Rhodopseudomonas palustris HaA2: one gene and its partner. The protein of the gene in region 1 interacts with the protein of each later gene in a pairwise test. Links are inferred from orthologs where the notes say so. Each region holds a gene or a part of one and is shown on either strand. Other genes may lie near its edges.

Region 1 (11,899 bases):
TGTGATCAGTCCAGCTTCAGGTGATAACGGCTATAGCGCAGTTCACCCGTCCGGGTGAGGGCTTCCTTTGCAACGAGGTCTTGCAGATCACGCGTGGCGGTGGAGCGGGTCGCCTTGGTGATGGTGATATAGTTCTCGGCGCTCATGCCGCCTTTGAAGCCTTCGATCCCTTCCTCGAACATGCGCGCGATGGCCTTCTCTTGTCTGTCGTTCAATTGGCCGCGCAGGCGCTCGTAGAATCGAGTCTTGGCCAGGGAGAAATCGACCCGCTTGTTGGTGTTGTCCTGAGCTTCAAGGACCGTCTTCCCGAAATAGACCAGCCAGTCGGTGGCCTCGGTCGACTTGTTATTGTGCTCCAACGCGTCGTAGTAGGCTTTCCGCTTGCGTTGGATGGTGTAGGCGAGGGCGATGAGCGTCGGCTGGTTGAGGTTTTGGGCCAGTGATTTTTCAGCCAAGGCACGCCCGATCCGTCCGTTGCCATCTTCAAACGGGTGAATGCTGACAAAGTAGAGGTGAGCAAGCCCGGCGCGTGTGAGCGCGGGCAGCGCTTGGGGGCCATCGGGAGCGGTTTCGTTGAACCAATCGATGAAAGCCGTCATCTCCTCCGTCACGCGCTCAGACGGCGGTGCTTCGAAGTGGACTCTACGATGCGCGATCGGTCCCGACACGACCTGCATGGGATCGGTGTGAGTCCTGTAGGCGCCAACCACCCGAATCGAGTTCGTTCCCGCCATGAGCATCTGGTGCCACCCGAACAGCGTCTCATGGGTGAGAGGCTCGGCGAATCTGCGATACAGATCGGCCATCATCTCAGCGATGCCGCGTTCGGCCGCTGGCACGTCAGGTCGATCCTTCGCGAGGCCGAACTGATAGCGAAGCGAGGACTGCACGCTATCGCGGCTCAGGATCTCCCCTTCGATCTCGGAGGTCTTGAGGGCTTCCTCGCTGATCAAGTCGATGCGGAGGTTGGTCTGTTCATCCTGGCTGACATGTTTGAAGGCTCCGATAAACTCTCCGGAGCGCAAGAGAAAATCGCTTTCAAACTTCTCTAACCCTCTGGCTTCGTAAGAAAATACGGGCCAGTTCGGGTCCTCCCAATTCCAGGGCATGAGCTATAGAACTCCTTTCTATAGCCCAGTATTGGAAGGAAAATGAGTTATAGCAAGGCATTCTATGCCTCATCCGGCGAGCGAGCGCGTTCCGGCTCGCTATCCGATCCCCTTCACCATATGCACCACCCTTGCCCCGTTGGCGCGGGTCTCCAGCCGCTCCCGTGCGTAGCCGAGCGACGCGTAGAGCCGGACGTTCTCGTCGAAGCGCTCGTTGGTGTAGAGCCGCAGCGTGTCGCGGCCGGCGGCGCGGGCGAGTTGTTCGGCGAGCGCCAGCAGGCGGCGGCCGTGGCCGCGCTTCTGGGCGTCGGGGGAGACCGCGACGTTGACGATCAAGAGGTCGTCGTCGCGCAGCTCGGTCTCGATCAGCGCCGCCAGCACACCGTCGGACTCCAGCAGATCGAAGCGATGCTGCGTGATTGCCACCGCATAGTCGGCGAGCATCGGCAGCGGCGCGTAGCCGATCAGTGCCTCCCATTTGGCATAGGCGCGCATGGTGAGATCGGTGATCGCCGCCACGTCATCGTCGGTGGCGCGCCGGATCAGGTCGGACATGCGATGCCTTTCGCCGGGTGCAACTCATCGTGCGGCCGGAGTCGCCGCCGAGCGCTCCGCCGTCCCGAACACCTTCTCCAGCACCGGCAGGATCGAGGTGTCTTCCTCCGCATTCATGTCTTTCTCCGCGGCGAAATGCCAGTCGCTGTCGCGCGGCACCGGCGTCGAGGCGTCGCCGCGCTGGATCTTGGTTTGCAGGTCGGACAGCGAGCGCGACCAGTAATGGTTGAGGCGCAACAGGTCGAGCACCGGGCGGTCGCCGTCGAACGGGCGGCCCTGCGTATCGATGGTTTCGCCGTGCCAGTATTTGTAGAGATGCACGTTGCGGATGGCGCGGATCCAGCGCGGATTGGCGATGGTCTTGGCGGAGATTTTCGACAGCGGCGATCGCCGGGTGAAGGCGCGGGTGATCGGCACCGGCGGGCGCTGCTCGTGCCCGGCCGAGCCGAAATAGGGCGAGAACACGCCGACCGCCGGCGCGCCCGCGAACCGGCCGAGCACGTCGGTGACCTTGTCGGCGGCGGGCGAGAACAGAAACTCGTCGATGTCGATGAACGCCATCCACTTCGCATCCAGCCGGTGCCGCCTGATGCAATGGCGATACGCCGGCAATTGCCCGACCTCGACCGGCCAGTCCGTCAGCGTCACCAGCCCGCGCGCGATCCACGGCGCCAGCACCTCGCGGAAATCGTCGGTGCTGAAATTGTTGTAGAGATAGAAGTGGCCGACACCGACGCCCTCGTGAAACCGCAACCACTCGTCGAGGAACGGCGCTTCCTCGCGAAAGATCGCGACCACCGCCAGCGTCGGCACGTCGCGCCCGGCGACGGCACGATCGAGCGCCCGGGCGCGCCATACGAACGGCGCCCGCAACCACGTCTTGAAATCCGGCATTGGCGTCCCCCACGGGCCGGCCCATCGATATCGGCAACGCGAGTCCGAGGGCCGTTCGGCGCGTGTTTCAGATCGCCGATCTTGCCAAGTCGCGTGCGCTGCCGCAATCGTTTAACCGCGTGTGCTCGCGCGCTTCCGAATTGCGGCCATAGCGCCGCCGGGCACCGCGCCTCATTCCCGCCACCGCCGCCTGATCTTTCCGGAATCGCAACGTTGTTCTGCTATTCCGAGTGCCATGATCGATCGTGAAGCTGTCGTGTCCCGTCTGCGCCTCGGCGCCGCTGCTGCGCTCGTCGTCGCGGCCGGCGGGCTGTCGGGCTGTGCCGCGATCGGCGACAGCGCGATGTCGCAGGCCTTCGTCGATCCGGCCAAATACAGTCTGTTCAATTGCGAGCAGCTCGGCACCGAGCGCAAGGAGCTCGACAAGCGACTGGACGTACTCACCGGGTTGATGCGCAAGGCCGAGACCGGCGTCGGCGGGGCGGTGGTGTCCGAGGTCGCCTATCGCAACGACTACATCAATTTAAAGGCGCAGTCGCGGCTGGCCGAGCAGACCTGGCGCGACAACAAATGCGTCGAGGCGCCGGCTGCGGCGCCCGCGCCGGCCGGCTTCGGACCCGCCCCACGCGCTCCGGCGCATCCGGGCCGCGGCGCGCGCTGACGCGTCGTCGGAATGCGCCGCGGCTTCACGGCCGCCAGTCGTAGACCCAGCTTTGCCGCGCCAGCAGCCGCTGGCTGCCGAGCGCCTGCATCGCCAGATCGCGCGCCAGCGCCATCGGCCCGGTGAGGTGGTAGATCTTGCCGTTCTGCCGCGCCAGCCGCTGCACCTTCGCCACCCGCGCGCGGCGCGCCTGCGCATAGCGCTGCAGCGCCGCCGGCACGCTACCGCCGGCGTCTGCGCGGTGGCTGTCGCCGAGGCATTGCGCCAGCACCGCGGCGTCCTCGATCGCCATGCCGGCGCCCTGGGCCGCGAACGGCAGCATGCCGTGCGACGCATCGCCGAGCAGCGCCGTCGTGCCCGCGCTCCATGCGCCGCCGTCGGGCATCGCGAACAGCGCCCAGCGCTTCCAGATATCGACCGCGCCGATCAGCTTGCGCGCCGGGGTCGCCCAGCCGGCCGCCTCGAACCGGCTCCTGATCTCGCGCGCCTCGCCAGGGGCGCTCCAGCCCTCGCGATGCCAGTCGTCGGAGACGATCGCGACCAGGTTGATCCGCCGCCCGCCGGAGATCGGATACACCACCAGATGCGCCTGCGGTCCCATCCACAGCTGCACGCCCAGGGGCGCGGCTTGCGGCAGCGCCCGGGCGTCGACCGTGCCGCGCCACGCGATCAGCCCGCTGAAGCGCGGCTGCGTCGACGGAAACATCTGCCCGCGCACCGTCGACCAGATGCCGTCGGCGCCGATCAGCGCCAGTGCCTGTTGCTGCCGGCGCTCGCTGCGGCGGCGATAGCCGACCGTGACGCCGCCGCTGTCGCTGCTGAGATTTTCGAATGCGGAGCCGAGTTGCAGATCGATCGAGCGGTGCGCCTTCACCTCGGCCTCGAGCGCGGATTGCAGATCGGCGCGGTGGATCACCCAATACGGTGCCCCGGCGCGCGCCGCCGCGGAGTCGCCGAGCGGCAGCCGCACCGTGGCACGGCCGCTGCGCGCGTTCATCACCGTCACGGCGTCGGGCACCACGGCGCGCTGCGCCAGCCTGGCGCCGAGGCCGAGATCGATCAGCACGCGGCTGGCATTGGGGGAGAGTTGCAATCCGGCGCCGGCTTCCTCGAGCCGTTCGGTCTTTTCCAGAACGACGACGCGGAAGCCGCGCGCCGCGAGCGCGAGCGAAGCTGTTAGTCCGCCGATGCCCGCGCCCGCGATGACGATGGTGCGCGAAGCCGGCACTGCGCGATCAGGCGACCTTGTCCTTCAGCACGCATTCCGGCGGCCGCGCTTCGCCGGGACCGAGGTCCGGCGCGTAGCGATACAGCGTCGAGCAATACGGGCAGATGATCTCGTTGTCGTTGCCGAGATCGAGAAACACGTGCGGATGATCGAACGGCGGATTGGCGCCCACGCACATGAATTCCTTCGAGCCGATCTCGATCATGGGAACGCCGGCTTCGTTCTGGAAATGTGGAACCACGTGGTCGGACATTCGGCTCACCTTAACTCGCGGCGGAGAGGGCAATCATCACGGTGCAGCGCACCATACCGGCGTCGGCTCCTGATTCCTAGAGCGCGCAGACACGCTTTGCCTGTCGAAATTCGACACAATCCCATGATGTTGGAGAAGCCCTTCTTTCGTTGCATCGGTTGTGTCCAAGTCATGACACCCCACATTAAGGACACAACAAGGGCCGCACCGAATGCGTCTGAAATTGGGCATGGCCAGGAGTTATATGGCCAGGACTAATATGGCCAAGGCGGGCATCGCACTCTGCGCGGTCGCGCTGGTGCTGATGTGGCCGCATGCCCGACAGAGCGCGGCGTTTCTCGCCGCACAGGACGATCCGGCCCGGCTGTCGGACCTGCAGATCGGGGCCGCCTTGCAGCGCGACCCGGACCTGATCACGCGCCATATCACCGATGCGCTGGACGCCCGCGATCCGGATCTCGCCGACAGCCTGGTGCAACTTGCCGCTGCACGAAATATCACGCTTCCCGTCGAACTCACCACGCGCGTCGCCGCGGCGGTGGCCGCTGAGCAATCGGCCGCCGGCATCGCCACCCGCTTCGCGACCGGCCTCGTCACCGGCGAGGCGAAGGACGGCGCCAGCCTGTCCGGCACGGTGGCGGGCGATCTGTTCGTGTTCGGCGACATCCGCGACGTGGTCCGCGAGGGCACCAATCTGGCGACGGGCGCCGACGCCGACCGGGTCGTGCTCGGGCTCGCGGCCGCCGGGATCGCCATCACCGCGGCGACCTATGTCACGCTGGGCGGCGCGGCGCCGGTGCGCGCCGGGCTGACGCTGGTCAAGGATGCGCGCAAGGTCGGCCGGCTCGGCGGGGGGCTGGCGACATGGACCAGCCGCTCGGCGCGCGAGGTGGTCGATGCGCCGGCGCTGCAGCGCGCGGTTGCGGGCTCCTCGTTCAGCCGCCCGGCAGAGACGCTGACTGCGGTCAAGGCGGCATTCCGCGCCGAGAAGGCCGGCGGGCTGATGCGGCTCGCCAAGAATGTCGGCCGCATCGGCGACAAGGCCGGCACCCGCGGCGCGCTCGATACGTTGAAGATCGCCGAAGGTCCGAAGGATGTCGCCCGCGCGGCGCGACTCGCCGAGGCCAAAGGCGGCCAGACCCGCGCCTTCCTCAAGGTCCTCGGCCGCGGCGCGCTGCTGCTCACCACCGGCGCATGGAATTTCGCCTGGTGGATCTTCGGCGCGCTGATGACGCTGTTCGGTCTCGTCACCTCGCTCAAGGCCGGCGTCGAGCGGATGACGCAAGGCTGGATCGATCGCGGCAAGGCGCGGCGCGCGAAGCGGCTGCTGGCCGAGGCGAAGCGGGCGCAACGCGCGCAAGTCAATCCGTCTCCGGTCGCAGCGGCCCTGTCGGTTTCGTAGTTGTCGGGCGACGTCGTGACTCTCTATCCTGCCGCTGTCCACACGACGACCTCACCATCTCCTTCAACAACTCATCGGACGGTCGATGCCGAGCTTTGATCACGGCGGAGTCACTATCGCGTATCTCGACGACGGCGAGGGCGATCCGATCGTGCTCGTGCACGGCTTCGCGTCGAACAAGAACGTCAACTGGGTGTATCCGTCGTGGCTGTCGGAGCTGAAGCGCGCCGGGCGTCGCGTCGTCGCGCTCGACAATCGCGGCCACGGCGAATCGTCCAAGCTGTACGATCCCGCCGATTACGGGCTGACCACGATGGCCGGCGACGTGATCGCGCTGATGGATCATCTGGCGATCGATCGCGCCGATATCATGGGCTACTCGCTCGGCGGCCGCATCACCGCGACGCTGGCGCGGCGGCATCCCGAGCGCGTCCGCGCGGCGATCCTCGGCGGTATCGGCAGCGGCCTGGTGGTCGGCGGCGGGCCGGGCGAGACCGTGGCGCTGGCGCTCGAGGCGCCGTCGCTCGACGACGTCAGCGATCCGGTCGGCCGCACCTTCCGCGCCTTCGCCGATCAGACCCGCTCCGATCGCAAGGCGCTGGCCGCCTGCCTGCGCGGCTCGCGGACGCTGATGAGCGAAGACGAGGTCGCGCAGATCGCGGTGCCGGTGCTGATCGCGGTCGGCACCGTCGACGACGTCGCCGGCTCGGCGCATCAGCTCAGCGGCATGATCCCCGGCTCCGAAGTGCTCGACATCCCGCGCCGCGACCACATGCGCGCGGTCGGCGATCGCGTTTTCAAGGAAGGCGTCGTCGATTTTCTCGGGCGCCGGCCGTGACCGGCCGGGCGGTGGCTTCGCCGGCAGCTTGAACCCGGCGATGCGCTCCCCATGTCGAGTGTCGCAACACCGACAAGGGCAGCCGCCGGCCGGATGAATGTTCGTTGGTAACAATGGGTTAATGGCCGAGCCCGGGATCGCTTGCAGCCGCGCAAGGCGGCGGGACAGCATCGTCGCCGGCGTGCTATAGTGATCGCGGCAGACCAGATCGAGAGAACCGCCATGGTGATGCATCAGATCAATCCGCAATCCGCGAAACTGACGACGCTCGATCCGATCTGGGAGCGGGTACGCACCGAGGCGGAGGACGTGGTCCGCCGCGAACCGGAGCTGGCGTCGTTCATCTACGCCAGCGTGCTGCATCACGACCGGCTCGAAGACGCGGTGGTGCATCGTGTCGCCGAGCGGCTCGATCATGCGGCGCTGTCCGGCGATCTGATCCGCCAGACCTTCGAGGAAGCGCTGCGCGATACGCCGGACATCGGCAACGCGTTCCGCGCCGACATGGTGGCGATCTTCGATCGCGATCCGGCGACCGCGCGCTTCATCGATCCGCTGCTGTACTACAAGGGCTACCACGCCATCCAGACGCATCGGCTGGCGCACTGGCTGCTGCGCCACGGCCGCAAGGATTTCGCCTACTACCTGCAGAGCCGCGCCTCGGCGGTGTTCCAGACCGACATCAATCCCGCCGCCACGATCGGCCGCGGGATTTTTCTCGACCATGCGACCGGGCTCGTCGTCGGCGAGACCGCGGTGATCGAGGACGACGTCTCGATTCTGCACGGCGTGACGCTCGGCGGCACCGGCAAGGAGCACGAGGATCGCCACCCGAAGATCCGCCACGGCGTGATGATCGGTGCCGGCGCCAAGATCCTCGGCAATATCGAGGTCGGGCATTGCGCGCGAATCGCCGCGGGCTCGGTGGTGCTGAAGTCGGTGCCGCACAACATGACGGTCGCCGGCGTGCCGGCCAAGGTGGTCGGCGAGGCCGGCTGCGCCGAGCCGTCGCGCACCATGGATCAGATGCTCAACGCCATCGGGATCTGATCCGCGGGCGTTCTCCCGGCGACTTTCGTCTCGCTGCGATTGCGGTTCGAATCGCGACGTCGGGGCTTGCGGGGAGCGGCCCGAGAACGTACTGACGGCGGCCTTGCTTGCCGCGATCGGCGGCGGACTGCGTGTCCGCCGCGCCCTCGCGCCTTGTTGTCTAGACTGGATTGGAGATCACCGTGGACGTTCAGGAAGTCAGAAAACTCGATGCCTATCTCAAGCGGGTGTTCGGCAATCCGAAAATCCGCGTGGTGCCGCGGCCGAAGAAGGACGATTCCGCCGAAGTATATATCGGCGAGGAATTCGTCGGCGTGCTGTTCGTCGACGACGAGGACGATGATCGCTCGTTCCAGTTCCAGATGGCGATCCTCGAAGAGGATCTCGCCGACCTCGGCTGAGATTACGGCGCGCGCTCGCGCAGTCGATTTGTCAGGAGGCCGCTCAACTCCGTCATTGCGAGGAGCGAAGCGACGAAGCAATCCAGGTCGGTGCTCGGCACTGGATTGCTTCGCTACGCTCGCCATGACGAGCGCGGACGGTGCTAATTGCGCACGGCGTGGAGCTGCGCGGTGAGGCGCTCGATCGCGATGGCGACGTCGCGCCATTGCGTCAGCCATTGCCGGGGAAACCGGAAGGTGAGGTCGGCGCCGTCGATCCGCCGCTCGCTGATACACATTCCCGGGGTCTGCCGGTCGCGGGTGCAGCGCGCCGCGAGCGGCGGCTGTTCGGCGGTGACCAGATCCTCACTGCCATAGGGCGAGCCCTCGGCGAATGGACGAAGCATCAGCCCGTCGTCGGCCGGCTGCGGCGACGGCGTCAGATAGCGCGGATAGATCGTGCGCAGCCGCATCTGCGGGTCGAGCGTGTCGCGATGCGCGGCGATCGACACGAAGATGCGGTCGATCGGATGAAACTCCTCGACGTCCTGCGGCGACGCCCGCTTCGGCCGCTCCGGCGGCGCCAGCGAGGGATACAGGAAGGCGAGATCGACGCGTTCCTGCGGTCCGGAATGGCGCTGGAACTTCACCCGGAACGCCTTGGTGGGGACGTTGAACAGCGTCTCGCCGATGCTCACCGGGGTGCGGTCGGGGTCGCCGACCGGCTGCGCGCGCCAGGTCGGCCACAACAGATACGCCACCGCGGTGATCGCGAGGAGCGAGATCGTGCTGCCGATCGCGACCGGGATGCGATGGCTGCGCCGAGCCGCGGGATAGGCGCGGCGGCGGTAGGAAGCTGACGAAACCGAACTCATTTCAATCAAAACCCGAACGAAATCACATTGAGAGCCATGTGGCAGCGCAGCGACGAATGCTGTCGCGGCGCGAGCGCTATCCCTCGCACGGTCGCGTTAACCCAAACTTAACGATGCGCTGGCGGCCGGGGCCGCATTTTGCGACACTTTTCCGGTGGGGTTTGCGTGAGTGAGACAGTGCCGATGTCGCCGGATGCGTTCAACAATCTGTTCTCGCTCTTGATCGGCTTCGCCGTCGCCGGCGCACTGAGCAGCGGCTATCAGGCGATGCTGCGGCGGCCGGCCGGTTTCGGGCTGCTGCAGCAGGGCGTGGTGGCGCAGAGTTTCGCCGCGATCCCGTTCCTGGTGTTCGCCGCGCCGTTCATCATCATGCGCAACATTCTGCTCGGCCCGCGCACCGAGGGACGCCGCCGCGCCGAATTCGTGATGCTGGCGACCGTGCTCGCCGGCACCTGGAGCATGATGTCCGGCACGGTGCTGCTGATGGCGCTGCACGCCGTCGGCGTGATCGCCTGAAAGCCATTGCCCTTGCGCGCTCGCGTTGCCATGAAAGCTGCGGCAACAGGAGACCGACATGGCGATCTACGAGCTGGACGGGCAGCGCCCTGATCTTCCGCAGGACGGAAACTACTTCATCGCCGACACCGCCACGGTGATCGGCAAGGTGCGCCTGAAGCCGTCGGCCACCGTCTGGTTCGGCGCGGTGTTGCGCGGCGACAACGAGTGGATCGAGATCGGCGAGGGCTCCAACGTGCAGGACGGCTCGACCTGCCACACCGATCCCGGGTTTCCGCTGACCGTCGGCCGCAATTGCACGATCGGCCACAATGTCATCCTGCACGGCTGCACCATCGAGGACGGCGCCCTGATCGGGATGGGCGCGATCGTGATGAACGGCGCCCGCATCGGCCGCGGCTCGATCGTCGGTGCCGGCGCGATCGTCACCGAGGGCAAGTCGTTTCCGGAGAATTCGCTGATTCTCGGCGCGCCGGCCAAGCTGGCGCGGACGCTCGATCCGGCGCAGGCGGCCGCGATGGAGCGGCCGGCGATGTTCTACGCGGCCAATGGCCCGCGTTACGCCAAGGGCCTCAAGAAGATCGGCTGACGCTGCGCTGCATCCGGCCGTGCGAGGTCGGATGCGGCGACGTCAGGTCCCCTCGGATTCGCGGGCCTGCATCGCCGTGGCGACGCGTTCGTGGCCGGCGGCCCACAGCGCATACTCCTCGCTGCCGTCGTGATACGGATTGGCTTCGGCGGGGATGTTCTGCTGCGCGGCGCGCTCGCCCTGGTCGAACGGATCGTCTGCCATCTGGCTGCTCCTTCACTGCTTGCGTTGCGCATTCGACGCTGCCGCGCTCTTGCGCAGCGCGTCGTTCAGATCGATCGGCACGCCGTGCTTCTTCAACAGATCGGCGAACGCCTCGTCGGCGAGCTCCTGCAGCGTGCCCATCCGATCGCGGCCGAGCTGCTTGAGCTTGTCGAAGGTGTCGTCGTCGAATTGGATCAGCTTGCGCATGGCGCGATGTCTCCGCGCAGACAACCCGTCGCCGGCCCGGATCGTTCCCCCGATGCCGCGCACGCCTCAGTCGCGCAGATTTGAATCCGGCCGATCGCCGATCGCCCAACATCCTGCGACAGCCGGGCGCATGCTGCGGCCGGGGCGACTTTGTCCGGATGGAGTGAACGATGTTTGGCAAGGCGATCGTTGCGTTTTCTGTTGCGGCGTTGGTGGCGCTGGCGGCGCCGACCGCGGCTTCGGCGCGCGGCGGCTTCCATGGCGGCGGTGGTTTCCACGGAGGTTGGCACGGCGGCGGTGGCTGGCATGGCGGCGGCTGGCGCGGCGGCGGCTGGCGCGGGCCGGGCTTTGGCATTGGCATTGGGGCCGTCGGCGTCGGTCTCGGACTCGGGCTGGCAGCGCCCTACGCCTGGGGCGGCTATGGCTACGGCTACCCGGCCTATTACAACGGCTACGGCTACAGCGATCCCTACGCCGTCGGCTATGACGACGACTGCTATCTGAGGACGCGGCGGGTGTGGACGCCCTATGGCTGGCGGCTGCGGCGCGTGCAGGTCTGCTACTGATCGATCGCCCGCGACGGTGCGTGGTCCGTGATCGCGCGTCGCTCGATCGAGCCCTTGAAACAGGAGAACCTCCGGCGGGGCATCGCCGGAGGTTCCTGGAGGTCTACATCAACCGTTGAGTTGTGGCTTAGAACGTGCGCTGAACGCGAACGGCGCCCACCACAGTGTCCTGGTCCTTGAACTCATAACGCGCCGACGGCTTGGTGGCGGCCGGCGAGACGTTGCCGGCGGTCACGCCGGAGTAGTTCTGGTCGAGGTGCATCCACATCACTTCGCCCGAGAAGCTCAGGTTCTTGACCGGAGTCCACACGGTGCGGAGGCCGATCTGAGCGATGTTGAAGTTCGGGTTGCCGGTGTAGGTGGTGCCGAAGCCCGGAGCCGCTGCGTTGAGGCCCGCATTGTAGAGCGCTGCGCCGGCGCCGCCGAAATCGACCGACGAGTAGGCACCGAACAGCGAGCTCGCCCAGTTGGCGTTCCAGTTGTGGTTGAACGCGCCGCGGATGCCCCAGGCCTTGACGGTCTGGATCTGACCGCCGGTGCCGAAGACGCCGTCCGGAGAGGACGCGAAGGCG
Region 2 (11,858 bases), 1.9 Mb from region 1 along the record:
CCGCGCCGCCGCGCGCGGTGAGTGTGGCGGCGACGTCGATGGTCGGCGCCACCAGTTCGAGGATGCCTCCGCGGGCCAGCGTCAGGTCGGAGCTGACGCGGATGCTGTTGCTGGAGGCGATCGACAGCCCGCCGAGGCCGGCTTCGTTGAGCGCGCCGGCATCGAACCACGCCGTATTGGCGCGGCCGCTGGGCAGCGCGGCCTCGGCGCCGAGGCCGGAGGTGATGTCGGCGACGTCGCCGATGATCACCTCGCTCGCCACCGCGCCGGTGCGGCCGATGGCGCCGTATTGGCCGAGCATCAGCGCCCCGGCCAGCGGCACCGTCGTCTGCGTCAGCTTGTAGCCGTCGCTGACTCCGGTGGGCCGCGCCGCGGTCTGGCGCAGGCCGGTGATTACTTCGGCGACGATGCTGCCTTCGAACACGCTCGTCGGCGCCGACAGGACGAGTTGCCCGGCGTCGCGGCCGACCGTGTAGCCGTCGTCCCAGCGCGACGTCGTTGCGCCGTGGCTCGGGCTGCCCCAGACGTCCTTGACGCCCCAGCGCGAATGATCGACCGTGAAGCTCCGGCCGAGCGCGATGATCGGCATGTCGGCCGGCACGCTGCCGATCGGATACAGCCGCCCGTCGGCGCCCATCACGTTGCTGGTGAGCACCTGCCCGGCCTGATAGCTGATCGTGCCGCCCGACAGGTTGAACACCGAGCCCGCCTGCGCCACCAGTTCGGCCGCGCTCAGCGTGATGATGCCGCCGACCGCGGTCCACTCGCCGACGCTGTGACCGGTGTTGGCCAGATAGCCCGAGACTTCGAGCAGGCCGCCTTTGGTGTAGTAACGATCGGACGCGTAGCCGCCGGTGCCGGCCGGCACCAGCACCAGATCGCGCGCGTCGATCCAGACGTCCTGATTGGTCAGCACGCCGGACTCGCGATTGACCGGGGCGTCGCGCATCTCGTTGGGCTGAACGTTGATCTTCAGGCTGTTGGCCGACATCGGCAGTACGCTCGAGGTACCGGAGACGTCGAGCACGGCATCCCCGGCCGCAAACACCCGCGCCCGCGCGCTGACGGCGATCTGGCCGCCTTGCGCCAGCGTCAGCGAGCCGCCGTCGAACGTCACCACGCCGCCGCTGACGATCTCGACCCGGCCGAGATCCTGACGGTCGGCGAGGCTGGACAGATTGCCGAACTGGCCGAAGGAGGCCGTGGCGCGGGCGGCATTCTGTGTCGCGGAATCGGCGATCAGCGCGTCGCGCTTGGAGTTGAGCGCGGTGTCGGCGCTGCCGAGCTCGGGCATGATCTGGGTCAGCGACGCCGCGCCGAGCGTGACGCTGCCGCTCGCATCCGAAGCCGCATTGAGCAGATGAATGCTGCCACGGATGTCGACCGAGGTGGTGGCGATGGCGACGCCGTTCTGCGCCACCGCATGGCCGGCCAGCGTGATGTCGCCCTGCTGGGCGAACACGAGACCGCTGTTGGTCACCGCACCACCGCCGGGCGTCCAGCTACTGCTGCTCGCATTCCAGAGCCCGGGCGCGATCTCGTTGCCGCGCGTGGTCGAGAAGCTGTTGGCGTCGGTGGCGTAGCCCTTGCGGACGACGAAGTCGCGGCCCGCGGCCAGCACGGTCTGGCCCTTGGGCGTGGTGATGGTGCCGGCATTGGAGACGCTGGTGCCGAGCAGCATGACGAAGCCGCCGCCTTGCGTCACGGCGCCGGGGGCGCTGGTGTTGATCAGCGCGCCCTGCTCCACCGTGATGGCGCCGGTCGCGCCGCTGAAGCTCGGCAAATACGATGAGCCCGACAAGCTCGAATAGATGCCGTTCGCCTTGAACTGCGCGTCGGTGACCTGAGCCGCCGAGGCGATCAGGCTGCCGACATTGACCTGGCTGGCGCCGCCGAAAATGATGCCGTTCTGGTTGATGATGTACACCGACCCATCGGCGCCGATGCTGCCCAGGATCTGGCTCGGCGACGCGGCGCCGACGACGCGGTTGAGCGCGACCCAGTTGCTGTTGCCCTGCTGATCGAACACGACACTGGTGCTCGCCCCGACATTGAAGCTCGCCCAGTTGAGGATCGCCTGCGCGCCGGTTTGCTGCACAGTGACGGTCGGCGCATCGGCCGGCCCGCTCTGTACCGGCGTCCTGGCATTGGTCCAGCTCAGCACCGGGCGCGCGGCCCCGGGCGCCGCAAGCCCGGAATCCGGCACCAGCCCACCCGCTGCCAGACCGTTCGGCACCACCACCGGCGCCGTCACCGACACGCCGGCCGCCTGCGCGGCCGCCCGTGCCGCGGCTTGCGCCGCCTGGATGCCCTGCAGCGCCTGCGCGGCCTGGGTCAGCGACTCCACCGACCGCTGCGCCGCCGCACTACCCTGCTGCGCCGCCGCCGTGGCCGCAGCCGCCGCCACCGCCGCCGCCGAATAATCCGGCGCCGCGCCGCCGAGCGAGCGCGCCATCGCCGGCGCCGCGGTGAGCAGCACCGTCAGGGCCAGCGCGCTGGTGCTGGTGAGCATCAGCCTGCGCGACAACGCCCGACGCTTCGCCGTGACGCGAAGCTGCCCGCCGTCTTCGGCGGTGACGCGGGAGTGCCGGCGGCCGACGTCGTGGTGAAGCGCGGGGCTCATGCGAATTCCTTGTCACGCGAAAGCGCCCCGGCCAGACCAGGGCGGGAAACCGGCCGATGCCAGTCCCCTTCGTCAGCAAGGACGCTATTCGGCCGCGGCGCACCGAAGTGACAAATTGGGCCTGACGAGAAAAAATCGACTTGCCGGCACCGGCGCCCGCAGGACTGCGTGAAACGCCCGCTAGTCCCGGCGTCATTCAGCCCAGCAGCACGATGCCGCCCGGCAGCCGCGTCAGCTTGGCGCCGAAGATCTGTTCGAACATCGCCATAACGCCATCGACATTGTCGACGCGGAAGCGGCCGTTGACAACGCGCCGGCCGAGTTCGGCATTGACCACCATCACCCGGCCCGGTCGGTATCGATTGATCTCAGCGACGACATCCATCAGCGGCCGCTGGTGGAAGATCAGCAGGCCTTCGCGCCAGGCCGTCACCTCCCCGATATCCGCCGGCGTCGCCGATCCTAGCCCATCGGCGCCGTAGCGGAGCTGCTGCCCCAGCCTCAGCACCGACGAGGCGGTGCCGAGGCGCACCTCCACCTCGCCCTGAAGGCAGGTGACGCAGGTCGCGTCCTGCTCGTGCAGGACGTTGAACTGCGCGTGGCGGGCTCTCGCCTCTCCGGCACCGGCCACGATGATCAGCTCGCGGCCCGGCTGCGCCCCGACCGTGACGGTGGCCTCTCCCCTGAGGAGTTCGATCCGCTCGATCGTATCCGCCGGCTTCTGCAGCTTGATGCTGGTGGCCGTGTTGAGCGACAGCCGGATATCGCCCGGGATGCTGACGTCTTTGGTTTCGCCGGTGGCGGTATGGTAGTCGGCCATCACATCGCCGAGCGAGGGCCACAGATCGAGCGGCGGACGAACGACGAGATAGGCCGCGGCTGCGGTCGCAGCGGCGCCGGCGACGAACGCGCGGCGGCTCGGTGCGGGCGCCGCCGCTTGCACGCCCCCCAAAGCTGCACCCGAGCGTCGCAGCACGTTGTCTCCAGCGCAGCCCAGCCGGTCCCAGAGCAGGCTCGCCTGCCACAGCGCCTCGGCGTGATCCGGGCTCTGGCGGCCCCACTGCTTGGTGGCCTCGACATCCGCGGGTGTGGCGCGTCCGGAGCCGAGCCGGCGCACGCGCTCCAGCGCTTCGCGGCGCAGCGCGCCCAATTGCTCCGGGGGGTCGTCGAATTGCATCATTGATCCAGAGAGCTGCAGACCGACGCCGCCAAGTCAAGGTGCGGCTCGAAATCCGTCCATGTCATGAAGACGCTTCTTTCGACCGCGGACCGAACCGCCGCGTGAGCTTTTTGCCGAACCGCCGGGCGCAATATTCCAGCGCCGCCTTCAATTCCATCTCGACGAAGCGCTGCGATAGACCGAGATGCTCGGCGATGCGCTTCAGCGGCACGCCCTCGACGCGGGATGCCAGCAGGATGGCGCGGCGCCGCGGCGGCAGCTCTTGCAGTACCTGTTCGAGAAACTCGACCTGCCGCCGCGCCTCGGCCTCGCGCTCGGGACCCGGCGCCGGATCGACCAGTTCGAGCATGTCCACCACATCGAGCTGCTTGTTGCGGCGTTGCTCGGTGCGCTCGCGGCTGATCGCGAGGTTCAAGGCGGTGCGCAGCAGATAGCCGAACGGACGCTGAACCTCGACCGGATCGTTGCCGCTGCGCAGATGCAACCAGGTTTCGTGCAGGGTCTCGCGCGCGGCTTCTTTCGAACCGAGACGGACAGCGAGCCGCCGGCACAATTCGTCATAGCGCTCCGCCAGCACCTCGCGGAGCACGGTCCAGCTCGCCTCAGTCATGGCGCGCCCGAGCCTGCGCCGGCGCGCCACCCCGCTCCGGCGCGCAATCGCCGGTCTCGGCCGGCGGGCGAGAGCCGATGGCGATGATAATCGGCTGCGGCAAATCCGGCGGCGGATGCTGGATCGACAGGTCGCCGAGCAACCGCACGATCGCCTGGTCGCGCGCCGGATCGGTCGAGCCGAACAGATGCGGCTTCAGGATCTGTCCGCTCGGGCCGATCCAGAATTCGAGCGTGGTGGCATAGCTGCCGGGCCGCGTCTCCGGTAAACGGCAAAAGGCGCTCGCAAGGCTGGCCTGCATGGCGCCGAGATAAGGCATCAAACCGGCAAGCGTCTGCTTGGGGGGGCCTGCGGCGTCCGAAGGAATCACCGTGAACGCATCAGAGCCGCGCACCGGCATGAGACCGGAACCCGCCAGCAGTCCGCGGAGCGCCTCTTGCGGAGACATCGTGCCAAAGACTGCATTCGAGCGGCGGCCTTGCGCCAAAGCCCCATCATAGACGAGCTGAAGTCCGGTGACCGCGCTGAACGCGTCGAGCGCCGAACTCAGCGGCTGTGCCGCAATGTCGAAAGCAATGATCGAGGGAGTGCTCGGTGCGGAAGCAGCCTTCACCAGCTCCAGGCTTGCCACCCATGTACCCGCTATGGTGGCTACGGTGGCCGAAGCCGCGAAACCAAGTCGGCTTCGAGGCTTGGATCCCAAAGCCGCCAAACGGGCCATGAGCGATCTGGTGGCCCCGCCCCTCCTGTCATCAGGCACGTGCTGGCGGGACACAGCAGACCCACATCTCGAAATCGGACGATTTGGACGATACTGTAGAGCTTATCGCCACAATATAAGAATGCTTTATGACAGCCGCGCGTCGGACAATCCCGATGGCGATGTCGGCGATGACCGACCGCAACACCGCTTCGAGGGTAGTCGGAGTGCGTCGCAGCCTTTTCGATCTCGTCGATCAGCACGAGCGGAGCGGGCGGGGCCTAGGATGATCTGATCCTCGTCACATATCATGAGTGCTTATTGCCAGCTTATTTCCCCAGATGCTTCTGACTCGTTCTTGGAGCGCAAATGACACGTTCTTAATGTGTCCACACAAGCGATTGACGTGATCTATGCTGGGTGATCGAGGACTGTGACAGACATTCGATTGCGACACGATCCGAAACGACACAGCTTTATGTGTCCCTTGGCGGTCTTCTGAGTCCCGTCACATGAGTCCCGTCACATCTCCTGTAGCCGATCAGTTCGCTACGGATCGAGCTCGGTGTCCCAGTACAAGTAATCGAGCCAGCTCTCGTGCAGATAGTTCGGCGGGAACAGCCGGCCGTTGCGGTGCAACTGGTGCACGGTCGGGGCGAAGGCGGTCTGGCGCGGGAACATCCGGGCCTGCGCCGGCGTCATGTTGCCCTTGCGCAGATTGCACGGCGAGCACGCCGCGACCACGTTCTCCCACGTCGTCTGCCCGCCCTTGGAGCGCGGGATGATGTGGTCGAAGGTGAGGTCCTCAGGTGCGCCGCAATATTGGCAGGAGAAGCGGTCGCGCAGGAACACGTTGAACCGGGTGAAGGCCGGATGCGTCGACGGCTTCACGAAGGATTTCAGCGAGACGACGCTGGGCAGCTGGATCTCGAGGTTCGGGCTGTGGATCGCGCGATCGTAATGCGCGACGATGTTGACGCGATCGAGGAACACCGCCTTGATCGCGTCCTGCCACGACCATAGCGATAGCGGATAGTAGCTGAGCGGCCGGAAATCCGCGTTCAAAACCAGCACCGGCCAACCGCCATGCGAGACATGCGCGTTCAAGAAACGCTCCTGACCCCCGACCGATCGACGCTGCGAAGCAGCATGCGGAAGGGATACTACAGCCAGCGTGACGCCGTTGTGAAGGGCAAGCCGAAAGGGAAAGGCATCTGCCGCGGGAATTCCATCCAAGGCCGGCCGAATTTGGAGAATGGGCGTTCCGGAACGCCGGCGGCGGGAGGTGATTGTTCCATATTTACCAGCCGCGTTGACGGCGGCGGGCGCCGCATATCAGATGAGTAGCAAATCCCGACGATTTCGACCCGAATTCCAGCCCGGAGGCGACCATGTCCAGCGCAGCAACCGCATCGCTCAAATCCACCGCCGCAGCGCCCGCCCATCAGCCCGGCCGCGGCCGGGTGTATGATTCGGTCGCCGATGCCTATGGCGACACCCCGTTGGTGCGGCTGAACCGGCTGCCGGGACTGAACGGCGTCAACGCGACGATTCTCGCCAAGCTGGAATATTTCAACCCGGCCTCCAGCGTGAAGGACCGCATCGGCGCCGCGATGATCGCCGCGATGGAGCGCGACGGCATCATCAAGCCCGGCACCATCCTGATCGAGCCGACCTCCGGCAACACCGGCATCGCGCTGGCCTATGTGGCCGCCGCCAAGGGCTATCGGCTCAAGCTGGTGATGCCGGAATCGATGTCGATCGAGCGCCGCAAGATGCTGGCCTTCCTCGGCGCCGAGCTGGTGCTGACCGAAGCCGCCAAGGGCATGAAGGGCGCCATCGCCAAGGCCGAGGAGCTGATCGCCTCGACGCCGAACGCGGTGATGCCGCAGCAGTTCAAGAACCTCGCCAACCCCGAGGTTCACCGCCGCACCACCGCCGAGGAGATCTGGAACGACACCAACGGCGCGATCGACATTTTCGTCGCCGGCGTCGGCACCGGCGGCACCATCACCGGCGTCGGCCAGGTGCTGAAGCCGCGCAAGCCGTCGGTCAGGATCGTGGCGGTCGAGCCGGAGGAAAGCCCGGTGCTGTCCGGCGGCGCACCCGGCCCGCACAAGATCCAGGGCATCGGCGCCGGCTTCGTGCCGGACATTCTCGACCGCTCGGTGATCGACGAAATCATCAAGGTGGCGGGACCGGTTGCGATCGAGACTTCGCGGGCGCTGGCGCGGCACGAAGGCATTCCGGGCGGCATCTCGTCGGGTGCCGCGATTGCGGCTGCGATCGAACTCGGCAAGCGCCCGGAAAACGCCGGCAAGACCATCGTGGCGATCGTGCCGTCGTTCTCGGAGCGCTATCTGTCGACCGCGTTGTTCGAGGGCGTGTAACCGCCGCCCACAACCGGCGTCGTCACGCCGTCACTCTGCCGCCGCGAGCGATCGCGGCAGCAGGCCGGCGTCGCGGGCGAATTCGACCATGATGTCGCGGACGTCGTGCGGCCGCTCCTCATGCGCCAGATGGCCGAGGCCCGGCATCACCGCGATGCCGGCGCCCGGCACCATACGTTGCACCCGGGCGGAATTGCTGGCCGCGATGGTCTTGTCGTTGCTGCCGGCGATCAGCAGCAGCCGGGTCGCCAGCTGCGGCAATTGCTGCGCGGTTCGTTCGAGCCGCCAGCTCGCCATCATCCGCAGCGCCGCAGCGACATGGCCGGGGCTGCGGACCAGCCGGCGATAATAGTCGATCCCTTCAGGCTCGATCGACGAGCCGGTGTCGGCCAGCATCCGCTCGACCATGCCCGGATTGCCGGCGAACCGCGCCAGCAGCCGCGGCACCAGCGCGCTCGACGCCAGCAGCCGCGCCAGCGGCAGCATGACCCGCCCCGCCGCGCCGCCGATCGGCAGCAGCGCGCCGTTGAGGGCGACGAGGCCGGCCGGCGCGATGCTGCCGTCGAGGCACATCCGCGCCAGCAGTGCGGCGCCGGCGGAATGGCCGGCGACCACAGCCGGCGCGTGATCGAGCCCGCGCAGCAGCGTCGCGAGATCCTGCGCCATCGCGTCGAGCGTCATGCGCGCCGCCGCCGGCGTTTCGGTGAAGCCGTGGCCGGGCAGATCGGGCGCGACGACGGTGAAGGGCTCCGCCAGCAGCGGCGCCAGCCTGCGCCAGGAATGCGTCGCCGCGCTTGTGCCGTGGATCAGCAACAGCACCGGACCGCGACCGCTCTCCTGCACGTGCCAGCGCAGCCCCGCGGCGTGCACGAACCGACTGGCGTCGCGATTGGGCCAGTCGCGCCCCTCGATGTCCCAGCGCGGCTTGGCGAGCGGCGAGCGAGGCGGAGGGGCGTTGTCGTTGAGCGCGCGCATCATCGCATTGTTCTCGTTGTTGCGCCGATGGCACCATCGCCGGCGCACCCTGTCAAATGCGCGACGGGCGCCGGGTTCCGAACGGGCGATTGATAATCTGCGAGATGGTACTCTGCTATCGTATCACCGACGCAGCACGCGGAGCACAACGTCGCGCTATGTCGGGGCTGGTGATGAGCACTGCACGCGGTTGACACTCCGTGTCAGCGCCGCACGACAGTCCGCGCGCGGAGTGTCGCGACGCTGATCGATCGTGTTGACCAAATCTGTCAGCACGCCGCGACAAACGTGAAATCGGCATGAATGCTGAAAATTTCGGTTCGCAGTCCTGCAAATCATTCCAATATTCATCTCAGCACACCCCTGAACTAACAGGTGGTGGGCATCGACAGCGGTCGCGGCGAATCACCGGCGACCTGGTCCCGAACGGGAGGGATGCGATGAAGATGTCTCATCTGGCGAATTTCCTGCTGATGATCGTCGGCGGCGCGGCGCAGGAAGTCGCCGTCGCGGTCAAGCGCCGCTGGCGCCGCGACGACCGCGCGCCGTAATCGCGGCGGCCGTCCTCACGGCCTCCCGGATCGGGTCGCGCTGCGCGTCAGCGTGCGCCGATCTCCCGCCGCTCGGGCGCGATCAGCTCCGGCCGCGAGCCGGACATCCGCTTGTGCAGATGCACCATGAAGGCCATGCCGAACAACGGCGTCGCCAGATTGACGATCGGGATCGACACGAAGGCGGCGATCACCAGGCCGCCGATGAACACCGTGGTGGCATTGTCGCGGCGCATCGCCTTGGCCTCGGCGGCCGGGCGGAAGCGCATCGCCGCCAGCTCGAAATATTCCCGCCCGAGCAGCCAGCCGGTGGCGACGAAGAACACGATGACGCCGGCGCCGGCGAAGAACAAAAACGGCAGCGCGATCAGATAGACCAGGATGGTCAAGAGCGCGGTCTTGATGGTTTCGATCAGCGCCACGCCGACCGGCAGCGCGACGCCCGGCTCCTCGTGCGGATAATATTCGCGCTCGACATGTTCGGCGGCCTCGTCGACGAAGATGCCGGCGACCAGCGAGGTCACCGCCGGCATCAGGAACACCGCGCCGACCACGATGCCGAGCCCGGCGGCGATCGACAGCACCCAGGACAGGATGTTGAGCGGGGTCTGGAAACCGCCCAGCGCAGCCTCGGCCCAAAGCTCGCTCGACGTCGCCGCCCAGCTCAGCAGCCGCTGCAGCCCGATCGCCGCCACCGCGATCAGCGCCAGCGCGAAGCCGATCGAGCGCCACAGGATCGAGCGCATCGGCGGCGACAGAATCTGGGTCAGCGCCTTGATGGCGGCGTCGAGCATGGGCGGTGTCCTCGTCCGGGAATGGGCTTCGCACAGGTAGAGGCGGCGGGAGGGTTCGGCAAGGGCGGAGCCCGGTCGCCGCGGCGGGCGCGGCAGTGCTTCAGCGTGAGGGCAGACGCGCAGCTAACGCCGCAGCCGCCGGGCCGCCGGATAGTTCATCACGCGGGGAACCTTGCCGGCGCGCAGCGCGCGCTGCATGCCCTGCCAATACTCCGGCTGCATCAGCTCGGGATGGGCGTCGCGGAAGGCGCGGCGCAGCGCCGGGTCGTCGATCCGCAACCCGCCGAGCATGTCGGCCGGGCGGAACACCACGCCGTCCTCGAACTCCGGCCCCGGCGGCGCGTCGTCGCCGCGGACCCGGACGTCGGTCAGGGGCTCGACCGCGTCGTAGTCGAACAGATACACTTTGCGGATGCGGCTGACGCCGTAGTTGCGGCCGTCGAGGTCCTTGTTGAAGATATCGGCGGCGGCGTTGTTCTTGATGCAGTCGCCGAGATTGATCACCGCGGCGCGGGCATCGGCGGCGGACGCGGTGGTGAGATAGAGCGGCAGCGGCGTCAGCTTGATCTGCACGATCAGATGCCGGAACACCAGCGCGCCGCGTTCCAGCGTCACGGTGTCGATGCCGGATTCCAGCAGCTCGTCGAGCAGATCGGGCGCGAACATCGTGCGCTCGAGCTTGACGTTGGAGTAGATGATGTTGTCGAGCATCGAGCCGGCGCGATCGATCTCGTGCACCAGATTGTATTTGCGCAGCACCGCGTCGAGGCCGTCGAAATAGTCGAACTTGTAGTCGTCGGTGGGATGGTCGCGGATGATCTTCAGCACATAGGCCGAGGACGGCATCGTGAACGCGATCGCCACCGTGCCCTTGAAACCCGGCGCGGTGTCGAGCTTCTCCTTGCTCCTGCGGTGCTCGGCGAGAATCTCGGTCATCACCGCGACCTTGCCGAGGTGGTGGAAGCCGATGCAGGAATATTGCGTGCCGAGCGGCCGCTTCGGCATCAGTTCGTGCAACAGCCGCGCCAGCTCGTGATAATGCGGATTGGTGGCGTGGTAATTGGCCAGCGTCGAGGAGAACGCGTATTGCAGCTCGTCGGCGTCGCACAGCACCGCATCGACGACGAGGCCGTCGTCCTCGTTGAGCAGCGCGATCAACAGCGGCAGGTTGCGCATCGGCATGTCGCCGCGGTCGCGCAGCCGGACGCGCCCGACCAGGCAGGCGCCGCGATTGCGGAAGAAGCCGGACTCGGCGATCTCGATCTTCGCGGTCTCGCCGGCGCGCGGGCCGAGCGGCTCCAGCGCAGCCTCGATCGCGGCCGCGGCGAGCGCGGCGTCGCCGTCGCGATCGCGCCACGGCCCGCGGAGGCCGGCGCCGTCGAGGATGTCGCGGATCACCGCCGGCCTGATCGGCAGCGTCGTGGCGATGGTCTTGAGGATCGCAGCGCTGGTCGCCTTCGGCCGCGCCGCCGGCCCGGTATCGTAGGACACCGGCCGCCATTCGTCGCTGACCAGCTTGCGGCGCAGCGACTGCCAGAACGCGAAGGCGAAATCGGCCTCGTAGCGCTCGGCGATCGCCGCCAGCAGCTCGGCCTCGGCGCGCGCCCAGAGCTGTTCGTCATTGGCGAGCTCGGGCAGCCCGGCCTTCAGCAGCGGCACCAGCTGATCGATGCAGGCGGTGTACAGCCCGAGCCGGATTTTCGACAGCCGCACCGTGGCGGCCCAGTCGCGCGCCTCGAACGCCGCCTGCGCCAGCGCCGGAATCCGCCGCGACACCGCGTAATAATTGTCGAACGCCGCCAACACCACGCGCGCCAGCGTGTGGGCCTGGTCGTCCGGATCGTCGGTCCGCACCAGCGCGTCGAGCAGATCGAAATCCGGCTCGGCGATCCGGGTGGCGGCGTCGATGTCGGAGGCAAAGGGATGACGGGTGGCAGTCATGGGGCGCAATCATGCGACGGATCCGGGCGCGGCGGCGTGATCTGACGCAAAACGGCGCCTTGCGGCCCGACCGATGGAGCGCGTACGAGCTCGC

The links.
Region 2: the proteins of cysE (region 1) and cysK interact in binary tests that used the Escherichia coli proteins (3 or more experiments, as listed by UniProt). The link is inferred for Rhodopseudomonas palustris HaA2 from one-to-one orthologs.

Annotation. Positions count from the first base shown.
Region 1 is NC_007778.1:2,420,258-2,432,156, forward strand. Bases 6,112-9,076 are described here. They hold cysE (serine O-acetyltransferase), read left to right. Parts: upstream 6,112-7,162; coding sequence 7,163-7,990; downstream 7,991-9,076. Other genes in these bases: RPB_RS10735 (alpha/beta fold hydrolase), read left to right, coding at 6,188-6,940; RPB_RS10745 (DUF3126 family protein), read left to right, coding at 8,173-8,391; RPB_RS10750 (hypothetical protein), read right to left, coding at 8,535-9,076. Also shown: RPB_RS10700 (Fic family protein), read right to left, coding at 6-1,109; RPB_RS10705 (GNAT family N-acetyltransferase), read right to left, coding at 1,209-1,664; RPB_RS10710 (glycosyltransferase family 92 protein), read right to left, coding at 1,689-2,558; RPB_RS10715 (twin-arginine translocation pathway signal), read left to right, coding at 2,815-3,219; RPB_RS10720 (FAD-dependent monooxygenase), read right to left, coding at 3,245-4,447; RPB_RS10725 (zinc-finger domain-containing protein), read right to left, coding at 4,455-4,700; RPB_RS10730 (hypothetical protein), read left to right, coding at 4,912-6,102; more of RPB_RS10750, read right to left, coding at 9,077-9,245; RPB_RS10755 (DUF6949 family protein), read left to right, coding at 9,429-9,761; RPB_RS10760 (gamma carbonic anhydrase family protein), read left to right, coding at 9,820-10,350; RPB_RS24875 (hypothetical protein), read right to left, coding at 10,393-10,554; RPB_RS10765 (hypothetical protein), read right to left, coding at 10,567-10,761; RPB_RS10770 (hypothetical protein), read left to right, coding at 10,932-11,327; RPB_RS10775 (porin), read right to left, coding at 11,455-11,899.
Region 2 is NC_007778.1:520,937-532,794, reverse strand. What follows is about bases 5,580-8,503. They hold cysK (cysteine synthase A), read left to right. Parts: upstream 5,580-6,504; coding sequence 6,505-7,503; downstream 7,504-8,503. Other genes in these bases: bchO (alpha/beta fold hydrolase BchO), read right to left, coding at 7,534-8,481; RPB_RS02420 (HNH endonuclease), read right to left, coding at 5,663-6,220. Outside these bases: RPB_RS02440 (filamentous haemagglutinin family protein), read right to left, coding at 1-2,623; RPB_RS02435 (FecR family protein), read right to left, coding at 2,820-3,773; RPB_RS02430 (RNA polymerase sigma factor), read right to left, coding at 3,865-4,413; RPB_RS02425 (STN domain-containing protein), read right to left, coding at 4,406-5,044; RPB_RS02405 (sulfate transporter family protein), read right to left, coding at 9,077-9,823; aceK (bifunctional isocitrate dehydrogenase kinase/phosphatase), read right to left, coding at 9,947-11,764; RPB_RS02395 (DNA cytosine methyltransferase), read left to right, coding at 11,776-11,858.